DNA from 2 places in the Cryobacterium serini genome. Region 1 is predicted to be linked to the other one. Evidence: predicted binding sites of a transcription regulator. Region 1 holds the regulator's gene; the other holds the start of a gene.

Evidence for each region. The regulator HrcA, encoded in region 1, represses chaperone genes, less so after heat shock. The targets are predictions, from matches to a motif close to TTNGCACTCGNNNNNNNCGAGTGCNAA.
Region 2: groES (co-chaperone GroES) is a predicted target of HrcA. The motif match lies at 2,255-2,281, and genes of this name have one in related genera.

What each region holds. Positions count from the first base shown of each region.
Region 1 is NZ_SOHN01000019.1:3,866-10,693, forward strand. It holds gene E3T51_RS15595 (PhoH family protein) at 1-499, opposite strand, end outside; gene E3T51_RS15600 (HIT domain-containing protein) at 576-953, opposite strand; gene E3T51_RS15605 (16S rRNA (uracil(1498)-N(3))-methyltransferase) at 989-1,729, opposite strand; gene dnaJ (molecular chaperone DnaJ) at 1,731-2,837, opposite strand; gene hrcA (heat-inducible transcriptional repressor HrcA) at 2,905-3,924, opposite strand; gene E3T51_RS15620 (DUF4870 domain-containing protein) at 4,154-4,642, shown strand; gene E3T51_RS15625 (DUF4870 domain-containing protein) at 4,779-5,186, shown strand; gene hemW (radical SAM family heme chaperone HemW) at 5,183-6,406, opposite strand; gene E3T51_RS15635 (DUF1990 family protein) at 6,440-6,828, opposite strand, start outside.
Region 2 is NZ_SOHN01000011.1:41,358-48,185, forward strand. It holds gene E3T51_RS09425 (type 1 periplasmic-binding domain-containing protein) at 61-768, opposite strand; gene rarD (EamA family transporter RarD) at 844-1,788, opposite strand; gene groES (co-chaperone GroES) at 1,888-2,184, opposite strand; gene E3T51_RS09440 (class I SAM-dependent methyltransferase) at 2,310-3,515, shown strand; gene E3T51_RS09445 (hypothetical protein) at 3,571-3,972, opposite strand; gene E3T51_RS09450 (DUF4190 domain-containing protein) at 4,074-4,511, opposite strand; gene tsaD (tRNA (adenosine(37)-N6)-threonylcarbamoyltransferase complex transferase subunit TsaD) at 4,596-5,666, opposite strand; gene rimI (ribosomal protein S18-alanine N-acetyltransferase) at 5,663-6,169, opposite strand; gene tsaB (tRNA (adenosine(37)-N6)-threonylcarbamoyltransferase complex dimerization subunit type 1 TsaB) at 6,166-6,801, opposite strand.

The sequences.
Region 1 (6,828 bases):
TGAGGGTGCCAGGCAGAAAACCCAGCCTTTCCCCGGCCTCGACGGCCGGGCGGGTCAGGATGATGCGCTCGACCTCTTTGTTCTGCAGCGCCCGCACCGCTTTAGCCATGGCCAGGTAGGTCTTGCCGGTTCCGGCCGGGCCGATGCCGAACACGATCGTGTTGTCGTCGATCGCGTCGACATAGTCCTTCTGCCCGATCGACTTGGCCCGAATGCTTTTGTTCCGCGCCGTGAGGATGGGGGCGCCGAGTTGCGCGGATGGGCTCAAGGAACTGTCGGCGGCGAGCATTCGCGCTGAGGTGGCGATTTCGATCTCGCCGAGATCGTGGCCAGTACCCAGTGCCAATTGCAGTTCCTCGATCAGCCGACGCACTGCCGCCACCTCGTCGGCCGAGCCGCTCAGGGTCACGTCATTGCCGCGCACGTGCACGTCAACCTTGGGGTATGCAGCCTCAATGGTGCTCAGGTAGCGATCTTCGGGACCGAGCAGGCGCACCATGGCGACGCCGTCGACGGTGAAGCGCAACTCGGTGTTGACGCTGGCGCTGGAGCTGCCGGATTTGGCGTTGTGGGGCTCAGAGGGCGCCAAGCGAGTCCTCCCCCAGCGAGTCGGTCGGTTCCGGACTGCCCAGCAGGTGGGCGTGCACGTGGAAGACGGTCTGGCCAGCGGCCGCTCCGGTGTTGAAGACAAGGCGGAACTGCCCGTTGGTTCGTTCGGCAGCAATGCGCTCGGCTACCGCGACGAGTTCGGCCAGGAGGGCCGGGTTGCCCGCGGCCAGTTCGACCACGTTCTGGTACTGCGGGTCTTTGGTGGTGATGACGACGTGTACCGGGGCTTTCGGGGCAATGTCGACAAACGCGATGATCTGTTCGGTCTCGGCGACGATCGTCGCCGGAATCTCACGCGCGATAATGCGGCTGAAAATGGTCGGTTCAAAACCGGAAGGAGACATACCTCTATCTTAAGCGGCGCTACCAGCGGCACGCACTACCAACGACCCAGGGTCGCATTGAGGATTGCGAGGGCGGCAGGACCGGCGGTCGACGTACGCAGCACGGTGTCACCGAGGCGCACCTGGGTCGCGCCGGCTTGTTCCAGCAGGAGCAGTTCGGCCGGGGAAATTCCACCTTCCGGCCCGACGACGAGCAGAATGTCGCGGTCGTCGGTGGGCGCGGCCACCTCGGTGAGGCGACCGCTTGCGGTCGGGTCGAGCAGCAGCATCCGTGTGGTGGCGGCGAGTACGGCCAGTTGTTTGGTGCTGGCAAGCGGGGCGACGCCTGGCAGCCAAGCCCGAATGGACTGCTTGCTCGCCTCGCGCACAATGCTGATCCAGCGTTCGTGGCCCTTGGCTATCTTCGGGCCCTCCCACTTGGTGATGGAACGGGCTGCGGCCCAGGGAATGACGCCGTCAACGCCGAGTTCGGTGGCAGCCTGAATGGCCAGTTCATCGCGATCCCCTTTGGCGAGAGCCTGCACCAAGCGGATGCGCGGCGTCACCGCCGCGGTCTCGCTCGCGTCATCGACGCGCAGGGTCAACACCGTAGCCTCCGCCGTCAGCACCGTTCCCTGCAGCAGCAACCCGGCTCCGTTGCCTACGCGGAGCCGGTCTCCGGGACGCACCCGGCTGACCGTGACCGCGTGGCGCGCCTCAGCGCCATCAACAGAAACGACCGCCCCCGGGCGACACTGCGCCGCCCGGAGCGTCTCCTGCAGATAGAAATGTGCCACGTCAGCCGAGGAACCGGTCGCGCAGCTTCGCAAACAAGCCCTGCTGGTACTGGCTCAGGGATGGCGCCGGCGCTGCATAACGGGCAGCGAACTGCTCGATCAGGTCGCGTTCCTTGTGGTCGAGCTTGGTCGGCGTCAGCACGTGGATGCCGATCTTCAGGTCGCCTCGGCCGCTGCCGCGCAGCTTGGTGATGCCACGGTCCTTGATCGTGAGCACCTCTGCGCTTTGCGAACCAGGGCGAATCTCCACCTCGATGTCGCCGTCGAGGGCCTTCACGGTGACGTTGGTGCCAAGGATTGCACTCGTCATCGACACGTCGAGCGAGCACATGAGGTCGTCACCGTCGCGACTGAACACGTCGTGATGGCGCACCTTCATCTCGAGGTAGAGGTCGCCATTCGGGCCAGAGGCCGGACCGGCCTCTCCGCTGCCGGGCATCTGCAGGCGCAGGCCGGTGTCGACTCCGGCCGGAATGTCTACCGGAACCGTGCGGCGGGCGCGTACGCGGCCCTGACCGGAGCAGGTCATGCACGGCGTTGCGATGATGGTGCCGTAGCCGCGGCAGGTGCCGCATGGGCTCGACGTCATCACGTTGCCGAGCAGGGACCGAACGGCGCGCTGGATGCTGCCGGTACCGTGGCAGATGTCACAGGTGATCGGTGATGTTCCGGGGGCGCAACAGGAGCCCTTGCAGGTGTCGCACACGATCGCGGTGTCGACCTCGAGGTCGCGGTGCGTGCCGAAGATAACCTCATCGAGGTCGAGTTCAACCCGGATGAGGGCGTCCTGGCCGCGTTCGCGGCGGGAGCGCGGACCGCGGCTGCTGCCGCCGCCCCCGCCGAAGAAGGTCTCAAAGATGTCGCCGAAGTTGCCGAAGTTCTGCCCGTCGAAGCCGCCGTTCTGACCGCCGCCCTGATCGTATTTCTGACGTTGTTTCGCGTCGCTCAACACGTCGTAGGCATGGGTGATGCTTTTAAAGCGTTCCGACGCTTCAGCGCCGGGATTGACGTCGGGGTGCAGTTCACGGGCGAGGCGGCGATAGGCCTTCTTGATTTGATCGGTCGTTGCGTCGCGGTCAACGCCAAGCGCTTCGTAGTGGTCAGCCAAAGGTGGCTCTCCTTGAGTTGTGATGGTTGTTCGAAATAATGATGAAGCCGCCGAGGCAGCAGCAGTCTTAGGTCTCGCCGAGCAGGCGGGAGAGGTAGCGAGCGACGGCGCGCACCGCCGCCATGTTGTTGGAGTAATCCATGCGCGTGGGACCGAGCACGCCCAGGCGGGCAAGGTTGCCGTTCGCGGTATAGCCGCTGGTCAGCACGCTGGCCTCGGGCAGGCCGAACGCCGCGTTCTCCCGGCCGATGCTCACCGAAACTCCATGCTGGTCGGTCTCCATCTCGCCGAACAGGCGTAGCAACACGACCTGCTCTTCGATAGCTTCGAGCACCGGGTAGATGCTGCCGGAGAAATCTTCCTCGGTGCGCACGAGGTTCGCTGCCCCCGCCATGACGAGTTTATCCTGGCGGTTGGTGCCGATCTGGTCGGCGAGGGTGCTCGTGATGAGGTCGATGAGCGGTTGCAGCATCGGCGCGTTCGGCCACACGCTCGCGGCGAGGGCTGCTCTGGCCTCGGCCATGCCGAGTCCAACGACCGCGGCATTGAGTCGAGCGCGCACTTCGACGAGCGTCTGCTCGTCGAGCGCACGCGGCAGGTCGATCACGCGCTGTTCCACCCCGCCGGAATCTGTGATCAGCACCGACAGAATACGTGTCTCGGTCAGCGGCACGAACTCGACGTGCCGCACCTTGGCGCGGGACACCGAGGGATACTGCACGAGCGCGACCTGATGAGTGAGCTGGGAAAGCAGTCGCACACTGCGCACGAGCACCTCGTCAAGGTCGGCGGGGTGACCCAGGAAGGTTTCAATGGCTTGACGCTGCGCCGGAGTGAGTGGTCGCAGGTCGGCGAGGTGGTCGACGAAAACTCGGTAGCCCTTGTCGGTGGGGATGCGGCCCGACGAGGTGTGCGGCGCTGCGATCAGGTCTTCTTCTTCGAGCAGGGCCATGTCGTTGCGGATGGTGGCGGCGGAGACACCGAAGGCGTGCCGATCAACGATGGATTTGGAGCCAACGGGTTCACGAGAGGCAACGTAGTCCTGCACGATGACGCGCAACACATCGAGGCCACGGTCGGAAACCATTGCACCCGCCTTCCTGATTCGTGGGGTCCAGCTTCAGTTGAGCGGATGCCGTTTGCCGCGCGCTCCGGTAGTCACGCTGGAACGCAGGTTTGCCGGCGCATCGTTGGCACTCGCATCCACTGACTGCTAATCATATCGCGACTGCCCGAGCAGACCCATTGCCAGCAGCCAGAAGGGAGGGTTTAATTACCGTTATACCCGCCCAGCGCGTTTAGTGAAGGGGACGATCATGAGCGATCCACAGTCACAACCTCCGAACGATCCAAACTATCGTGAACCGAACGTCGGACAGCCACAGGGCGGGCAGCAGCCCGGCTACGGCCAGCAGCCGGGAGGGAGCCCCTACAGCACCCCGCTCACAGCAGCCCCCCTCTCCGAAGCCGACGACCGACAGTGGGCCTCGCTCGCGCACCTTGGCGGCATCCTCGGCCTGCTGCCCTCCCTGATCATCTGGCTGGTGTTCAAGGAACGCGGACGATTCACCAACACCGAAGCAAAAGAGGCGCTCAACTTTCAGATCACCCTCCTGATCGTCTCTGTCGCCGTCATCGTCGTCTCCACGTTCCTCGCCATCGTGACCTTTGGGATCGGCGGAATGCTCGCAGGTTTGGGCTGGCTCGTCTGGCTGGCCGGGGTGATCTTTTCGATCCTCGGGTTCATGCAGGCCAAGGATGGCCGAAACTACCGATATCCGTTGTCGATTCGCCTGATCAAGTAGCCGACCGGTCAGTTCACCCCTCGGACGGTTAGTCTGGTTGCGGCAGGATTAGCCCGTGCACAACTGTTCGAATGGTTCCGGTGAGTACGAGCCGAAACCGCCACGACCAGACCGAATTGCTCGAACAGGAGACCACATGTCCGAGAACGATCCGCGCACAAACCCGTATGAATCCACCCCACCGCAAAATCCCTATTCGCAGAGTGTCCCCCACCAGCCGATGAGCCCCGCTGACGAGAAAATGTGGGCGACTTTAATTCACGTCGGCGGCATTCTGCTCGCTTTTGTACCCGGCCTCATCGGTTACATCGTGCTGCGCGATCGTGGTCCGTTCATTCGCGCTCACAGCGCGACGGCGCTGAACTTTCAGATCACCCTGGCGATCGTCTATGTGGTGGCGGGCGCGTTGACAGCCATCCTGATTGGATACCTGATCTTGCCGGTGGCCTTCGTCCTCGGCATCATCTTCTCGATCCTGGCCGCGCTGGCGGCCAACCGCGGGCAGGGATACGCCTACCCGCTCAGCATCAAATTCTTTAGCTAATCGCTGAGGCGCCGCACCACGGCGTCGGCCAGAAGCCGCCCGCGCAGGGTCAATTCGATTGTCCCGGCGAGGGCGGCTTTGGCGTTGATGAGCTCGTCGGCAATGAGTCCGGCGACCTCGATGCGGCCCGCCGGCGACAACGATGCGACCGGGATTCCGGCGCGGATCCGGCTCTGCAAGAGGATGCGTTCGAGCTCACGGGTGGGAGCGTCGAGCATCTCGCGGCCGGCGGCCGGAGAGAGGCCCGCCAGCATCCGTTCGGCATAGGCTGCCGGATGCTTGACGTTCCACCAACGCACACCTCCGACGTGGCTGTGTGCGCCGGGGCCAACGCCCCACCAGTCCTGGCCGGTCCAGTAAGCGAGGTTGTGACGCGAACGGTGGGCGTCGCTCGTGGCCCAGTTGCTGACCTCATACCAGGCGTACCCGGCGGCGGCGAGCAGTTCGTCGGCCAGCTCGTAGAAGTCAGCCTGCTGGTCGTCGTCGGTCGGAGCGACCTCACCGCGGCGAATCTGCCGGGCGAGCTTGGTACCGTCTTCGACAATGAGCGAATAGGCGCTCAGATGGTCGGGGTGCAAACTAAGCGCCTGTTCGAGACTCGTGCGCCAGTTCGCGAGGGACTCCCCCGGCGTGCCGTAGATCAGGTCGAGGCTCACGTCGAGCCCCGCGGCCCGGGCCCACTCCACGACGAGCGGTACCCGCTCGGGGTCGTGGGTGCGTTCAAGCGTCGCAAGCACGTGCGGCACCGCGGACTGCATGCCGAACGACACGCGGGTGAAGCCGGCATCGGCGAGGGCGCCGAGGTAGGCGGCATCGACCGAGTCGGGGTTGGCCTCGGTGGTGACCTCGGCGCCGTCCTGCAGGCCCCACCGGTCACGCACGGCACTGAGCATCTTCACGAGGTCGGTCACCGGCAGCAGCGTTGGCGTGCCTCCGCCGAAGAACACCGTGGCAACTTCGCGGGCCGGCACGCCCGACGCGGTGAGGATGCCGGCGGCAGCCTCCACCTCGAGCACGGCCTGGCTGGCGTAGTCACTTTGTTTGACGCCGCGCAGTTCGGTCGCGGTGTAGGTGTTGAAGTCGCAGTAGCCGCAGCGCACCCGGCAGAACGGCACGTGCAGGTAGACGCCGAAATCGCGTTCGGCCGCACTAACGGCCGCTGATGCGGGAAGGAGTCCGTCGTCGGGTGCGGGGTCGCCGACGGGGTGGGGTCCGGCCATGGGAGTGCTCCAGTACGTTTTATTTGATGCGCGTTATTTGATCGCGCCGACGGGATGCAGGGCCCGCAGGTACAGCTTGGTGAATTTCGCCTGCTGAAAGCGCAGCACCGGCCAGGCCAGGCGGTAGTACCAGGTGCTGGCCCGCGAGAAGGAGCGGATGGTCAGCCAGACCGAGTCGTCGTCCCGGTGTTCGACGATAAAGGATTCTTCGCCGCTCTCGGGGTGGCCGGTCATAGTTCCGTAGGCAAACCCGATGCGGGCGGCCTCGTCGATGACGTAGACCACGCGCACCGGCGCGGTCACGGCAAAGAGCCAGACCTTCATTTTCAGCGTCGCGGTCATACCGTTGGCGATATACGGGGTGCCGTCGTCGTCGAAGGTCGCTTCGTTCACCGGATGCTGCTGGCTGGCCGCCGGCGTAC
Region 2 (6,828 bases), on a different contig from region 1:
GCAATCAACGGCCCGGAAACCTACCCCTTCACGGGAGAACTTTGTAAAGCGATCAAATCGTTACGAACGACGGCCGGTAATCCCTTGATAATCGACGTTCTGCTTGCCCATCAGGGCAAATACACACTCTCCCCAGGATGCGCACACGGCCGATCCGGAAACCACTTGGGGCCAGCCCGCTTTGAGCGAGACGCCACCATCGTCCGCGGTGATGACGGCGGCCAGGGCGGCCGTGATTACCCCGTCGTATGCTTCCGCGCCGCCAGCCGTGGCAGTCAGCCCCGGGTCGGCGGTCTTCAGCCGTGCAGTGAACCCCTCGTCGGCGGCGAGCGGGGTCCCCCCGTTGGCAAAGTCAATGAGGGCCACGACGAGGGTGTTGCCAATGAAGCCTTCAGCATCCGCTGGCAACGCCGTCGTTGCGTCCCACAGCACCAGGTCGACGCCGCGCGCCGCGAGGTCGGCGTAGGCGGCGGCGAGGTCGCCGGCGGAGTTGCGGTGAATGAGCTGCACGGGACGGGTGGGAGTGGTCTGGTCAGCAAGGATGTCCCGCACGGCGATTTGGGTGCCGGCGACCTGGGCCGCGCCGCTCGCGGCATTTGCACCGGTCATGGGAAACAGCGTGCCGATGCTCAGCGTGCCGTCGCCGGTCGGGCTGGTGCTCGCGACCGGAGTGGGGGCCGTGCTCGGCTTGGCCGCCGGCGCACCGGTACAGCCGGTCAGGGCCAGGGCCAGCAACAAGACGGCGGCGATAGTGGGGCGACGGGGCATGTGGATCCTCTGGTGCTGAACTGGGGGTGGCGCAAGCTTTTGGTCCAGCGTATCGGCTGGCCGGACCGGAGCGAGCTAGGCCGGTTCGAGGGCGCCGCGACGGGGAGCGAGACCGGAGGCCACCATATCCAGCATCAAGATGATCAGGGCCACCCAGACCAGACCGAAGCCGACCCAGCGTTCGAACGGCATTGCCTCGCCCAGAACGAACACGCCCACGAGGAACTGCAGCACCGGCGCCACGAATTGGATGAGACCGAGCACGGTCAGCGGCAGCCGCCGCGCGGCCGCGGCGAATAGCAGCAGCGGTACTGCGGTGATGACACCGGCCGCGAGCAGGCCAGCTGTATGCCAGGGCGACACCGTGCCGAAGGTGATCCCGGAGAGTCCAGAGACGACAACGAGTTGCACGACGGCGACCGGTGCCAGCCATGCGGTCTCAAGGGTGAGGCCGGTGACGGCATCCACGCTCGGACCGACGCGCTTTTTGATCAGACCGTACAGCCCGAAGGAAAACGCGAGAATGAGCGAGATCCACGGCAGGGAGCCGTATCCGACGGCGAGAACGACGACGGCGACAAAGCTGATGGCGATAGCCACCCACTGCAGCCGCCGCAAGTGTTCCCGCAGCACGAAAACGCCGAGCAACACGGTGACGATCGGATTGATGAAGTAGCCCAGGGCCGCTTCGACGACGTGCCCTGTGGTCGCGGCGATCACGTAGGTCTGCCAGTTAATGAAAATGAAAACCCCGGCCAGGCCCATAGTCCACACCAGGCGCCACTGCCGCAGAGCTCGCCCCAGCACCGCCCACGTGCGGGTGACCGTAATGATCAGAGCGCAGAAGGCGAGCGAGAACAGCACCCGCCAAGCCACGATTTCAAATGCCCCGGAGGGTGCCAGGAGCAGAAAGTAGAGCGGCAGCACACCCCAGAGGGCGTAGGAGAGGCCACCGAAGATAAGGCCGGTCCGGTGTGTGGAATGGGCCGTCGTGTGGGCCGATGCGGCAGCATCCGTCATGATCTTCTCCTGCGTAACAGAAAGCGCACAAACAAAAACTCCCGAACGGCGATGCCATTCGGGAGTTTCAGTCTAGAGACTAGGAGCGAAGAGAACTGCCTAGCGGACGACGACGGCGAGCACGTCGCGAGCGGAGAGAACCAAAAGGTCATCGCCACCGAACTTGACCTCGGTTCCGCCGTACTTGGAGTAGATCACCTTGTCGCCGACGGCGATGTCGAGGGGGACGCGGTTGCCATTGTCGTCAATGCGGCCGGGGCCGACTGCAACAACTTCACCCTCCTGGGGCTTTTCCTTCGCGGTGTCAGGAATGACCAGACCTGATGCGGTGGTCTGCTCGGCATCGACCTGCTTGATGACGATGCGATCCTCGAGCGGCTTGATGGAGACCGACACGGTTGACCTCTTTCTAAGATTTGGGTTAGCAGACTCACAGCGAGAGTGCCAAGTGAAGTTTAGGGGGGTTCTGGCACTCACGCAACGTGAGTGCCAGATGGGGGCCATTTTGGTAGCGTTGCTGCATGGATAGAACCGAACTCGTTGAGCTGCTTTCCCCCGCGAGTTTGCGACTGCTGGACTCCCTGCCGCCCTACGACAGCCACGGCGATGTGGTGAAGCTCGTGAGCGATCTACGTAAGGCAGGCCACGCCCCAGGGCTCGTGTCGGCCGTGCTCAGCCAGTCCCGGCTGCGAGTGAAAGCCACCCTCAAGTTCGGTGAATTCGCCGAACGAATGCTGTTCACTGAGGCTGGCCTGGAACAGGCGACGCGATTGCGGGTCGCCGCGCTGCACGCCGGCCGATTCGCCGGGCTTGGCGCAGCCCTCGGCCACCCGCCGCGGGTCGCCGACCTCGGCTGTGGCATCGGCGGCGACGCAATGGCCCTCGCCGCCCTGGACTTGCCGGTGGTCGCCATCGACGCCGATGAGGTCACGGCGACCGTCGCGAGCTTCAACCTCGCACCGTTTCCGAACGCCTCTGCCCTGCAGGCCGACGCGGAAACGTTTGACCTCGCCGATTTCGACGCGGTCTGGCTCGACCCGGCGCGCCGCACGAGCGGGCACAGCAATACGACGCGGCTGACCCGCTCCGAGGACTACTCCCCCTCACTCGACTTCGCCTACCTGCTGGCCACCCGCTTGCCGCTCGGGATGAAGCTCGGGCCCGGTCACGACCGCGACCTGATTCCCGTCGACGCCGAGGCCCAATGGGTGTCGGTGGATGGCCAGCTGGTGGAGATGGGGCTGTGGTTTGGTGCACTCGTGCGCCCCGGCATCCGTCGATCGGCACTGCTCTTAACTCCCGGCGGCACGCACGAACTAACTGCTCCCGAAGACAGTGCAGACGTCGAAGCGGGTAGCCTCGGAAATTACGTCTATGAACCCGACGGCGCGGTGATTCGGGCGCGTCTGATCGGTGATCTGGCCCGGTCGCTGGACGCTCACATGGTGAGCGAGGGCATCGCCTACCTGACCAACGACAGACTTACTCCGACACCGTTCGCGAGCGCGTTCCGGGTGCTCGAGACCCTGCCCTTCGACGAAAAGAAGCTTCGGCTGGCGCTGCTTGAGCGACGGATCGGCACCCTGGAAATCAAAAAGCGCGGTGTCGATGTGGATCCGGCGACGTTGCGCACTCGGCTCAAGCTCAAGGGACCCGAGTCTGCGACCCTGATTCTGACGCAGGCGGCCGGGCATCGCATTGCGCTGCTCGTGGAGCGCGTGCGCTAGCTGGCGAGCAGCGCATCATCCCGCGAAGCTCCGAAGCCCGACACGGGGCCACACCCTAGAGCAGGGGCAGCACGGTCTGACAGATGTAGACGATCCAGCCGGCCGCGATTAGAACCCCAAATAGACCGCTCAGGAGACCGCTAAGCCAGAGGGTGCGCGCCCGGTTCTCGGTGGTGCGCGCGATCAGTGCGAGGGGGATCGCAATGAGTGCGAGTGGCAAACCGAACACACCGAACACTCCCAGGCCGAGCCCGGCCAAGCCACAACTCACGGCGGCGATCGAAAGCCGACGGCGGCCGGTGATGCGCTCCACCTCGGCCGCGGTGTAGATGTATGGCACGAACTCGGTGGGTGCAGTAACCGTGGACGACCAGTCGAGCTGGCTGCCAGGCGGCGCGGGAGCACGCGTGTAGCCCACCTGCGCCGAGGTGTCATCGTGCTGGTGGGGTGTCGTCATGGCTGTCCTCTGGCCGCGAACCGCAAGCAACGGCACGTTGGGATCTGCCCGGAGTCGGTCGAAACGGGCCTAGGGGCCCCGACGGGGCCAACGCTGCGTCGCTATCTGTAATAGCCCGCGCCCGTGGAGGCCGCGGCGATCACTAAAGCGATCGTGATGATAACGAAAATGGTGCTGACAAGCACTCCGACGTAACCGAGAATGGTCCCCCAGAGAGCGAGCCCGCGCCCCTTTTCACCGGTTTTCTTGATCTGGCTCAGTGCGATGTGGCCGGTGATGATACCGACGACCGAGATAAGGAGGATCGAGGTGACAAGCGAGATGATCGACAGAACGTTGTACTTGTCCTGCGGGCTCTGCTGCCCGTACGGATTCTGGCCGTAGGCTGGCGGCTGGTCGTACGCGGCCGGCTGACCGTAAACCGGAGCCTGACCATATTCCGGCGCCTCCGGGCCTACCGGTGCCTGGTAGCTCGGCGCGGCCGGGTAGGCCGGGTCGTTGCTCGCCGGATTGACGGGGGGCTGGGTGGGATCAGACATCTGCTTCTCCTTTTTGCTAAGAAATTCGGGGTCGCTAGTTCAGAATATCGCGTGAGCCTACAAGTCGGTAAATTCCGGGGCAGATCAGACCTGAACCTGGTCGACCGGCAGGGTGGAATCGGCGCCGAATTCCAGCGTTGACGGTTCATGCCCGGCCATGATGAGCTGCGCGCCCAAGGCTGCGATCATGGCACCGTTGTCGGTGCACAGAGACAGGGGCGGGATACGCAGGGCGATGCCCGCGGCATCCGTTCTTTCGGTGGCTATTTGACGCAGCCGCTGGTTAGCGATCACACCGCCGCCGAGCAGCAGCCGCGGCACGCCGTAGTCGGCGCAGGCCGCAAGGGCCTTGATGAGCAAAATATCGACGACCGCCTCGCGAAAACTCGCCGCGACGTCGGCCGTGGGTACCGGTTCGCCGGCATCCTGACGCTGCTCCACGAAGCGGGCGACCGACGTCTTCAGGCCAGAGAACGAGAAGTCGTAGCGGTGCGCGGCCATGTCCTTGGGCTGGCTGAGCCCGCGCGGAAAGCGAATGGCCTTCGGGTTACCTTCAGCGGCGACCCGGTCGATCTGTGGGCCGCCGGGGTAGGGCAGCGAGAGAAGCCGGGCCACCTTGTCGAAGGCCTCACCAGCGGCATCATCGATGGTCTCGCCGAGCAGCTCGACGTCGCTGACCAAGTCGCGCACCAGAAGCAGCGAGGTATGTCCGCCGGAGACCAGCAGCGCGATCGTCGGGTACTCCAGCGGTTCGGTGTCGCTGCCGTCGATGTCGCTGCCCAGCAGGTCGGCCCCGACGTGGCCGACCAGGTGATTGACCGCGTAGATCGGCTTGTCGAGCGCTACGGCGAGCGCCTTCGCGGCGCCGACGCCGACCATTAGGGCGCCGGAGAGTCCGGGCCCGCAGGTGACGGCGATGGCGTCCAGATCGGCCAAACGGATGCCGGCCTCGGCGACGGCCGCGTTGATGGCCGGCACAAGTTCGTCGAGGTGCGCACGGGCCGCGATCTCGGGGACGACGCCGCCGTAGCGGGCGTGCTCGTCCATCGAGCTCGCGATGGTGTTGGAGAGTAGAACGGTTCCCCGCACAATACCGATGCCGGTTTCATCGCACGAGGTCTCGATGCCAAGCACGAGGGGATCGGAGTGATTCATGAGGGCACGGTTGCTGCCGGTGTGGTGAGCATAGATTCCAGTTCGGGAATATTCAAGCGCATGACGATGGCGTCGACGTTGTCGGGTTGGTAGTAGCCGCGTCGCACCCCGACCTCAAGGAAACCGAGGCGTTCGTACAGGCGCTGGGCGCCTGGGTTGTCGGCCCGCACCTCGAGAAAGATCAGCCGGGAGCCGCGCTTGCGGGCCTCGTTGATGAGCGCCTGCATAAGCGTCCGGCCGAGCCCACCTCCGCGCGCCGACTCGGCGACGGCGATGGTCTGAATGTCGCCCTCGGCAGCTCCCTGCGGGGCGAGCAGTCCGGCGTACGCTTCAACGTTGCTCGGGTCATCGGGCCGAAATGCCACAAGGTAATAGCAGCCCGGGTCACCGAGGTCGCGCACCATCATGGGCGCCGACCAGGCATCGTTCTCAAAAATGGTCGTCTCGAGGTGCATGATGGCGGCCAGATCGGGTTCGTGCGCTCGGCGCAGCTGCCAGGTCATCGACTGACCCGCTTGGGGCCGGCGGAGAGCGTGACGTCGGGTGACCGCAGGTACAGCGGCTCATTCAGAGCGAACGAACGGTGGTGCGAGTGGGTTAGCTCGGCGACCATACCGAGTTCCCCCGCCGACACCGTGGCAGCGTCGAGGCGATCCCAGCCCGCGTGCAGCCAGTTCGGGTCGTCGAGCTCGGCCGGCTTGGCCAGACCGGGCCGGCTCACACGCACGGGCAGACCCACGGCATCCGCGTGGGAATAGGCGCTCCAGTAGATTTCGCGGCGGCGGGCATCGGTCACGACCACGAGCGGGCCGCTGTGTCCACGGCGGTAATGGCCGTAGGCGATGGCGTCGTGGCTGATTACCGGTACGAGCGGCTTGCCGGCGCCGAGGGCGAAGACGCGGGCCGAAGCGATGCCGACGCGCAGGCCGGTGAACGGCCCGGGGCCCATACCGCCAACCACGCCGGAGAGCGCCGCAGGGGCGATATCCGCTTCCCGCAGACACTCGACAATGAACGGGCCAACGATTTCGGCGTGGCGCATCGTATCGGCCTCGCCGCGTTCGGCGATCACACCACGGGTGAGGTCGACGACGGCCACGCTCGTGCCAGCAGAGGTATCAATGGCAAGTAGCACCCGTTCAGCCTAGCTTTGATGGGACAA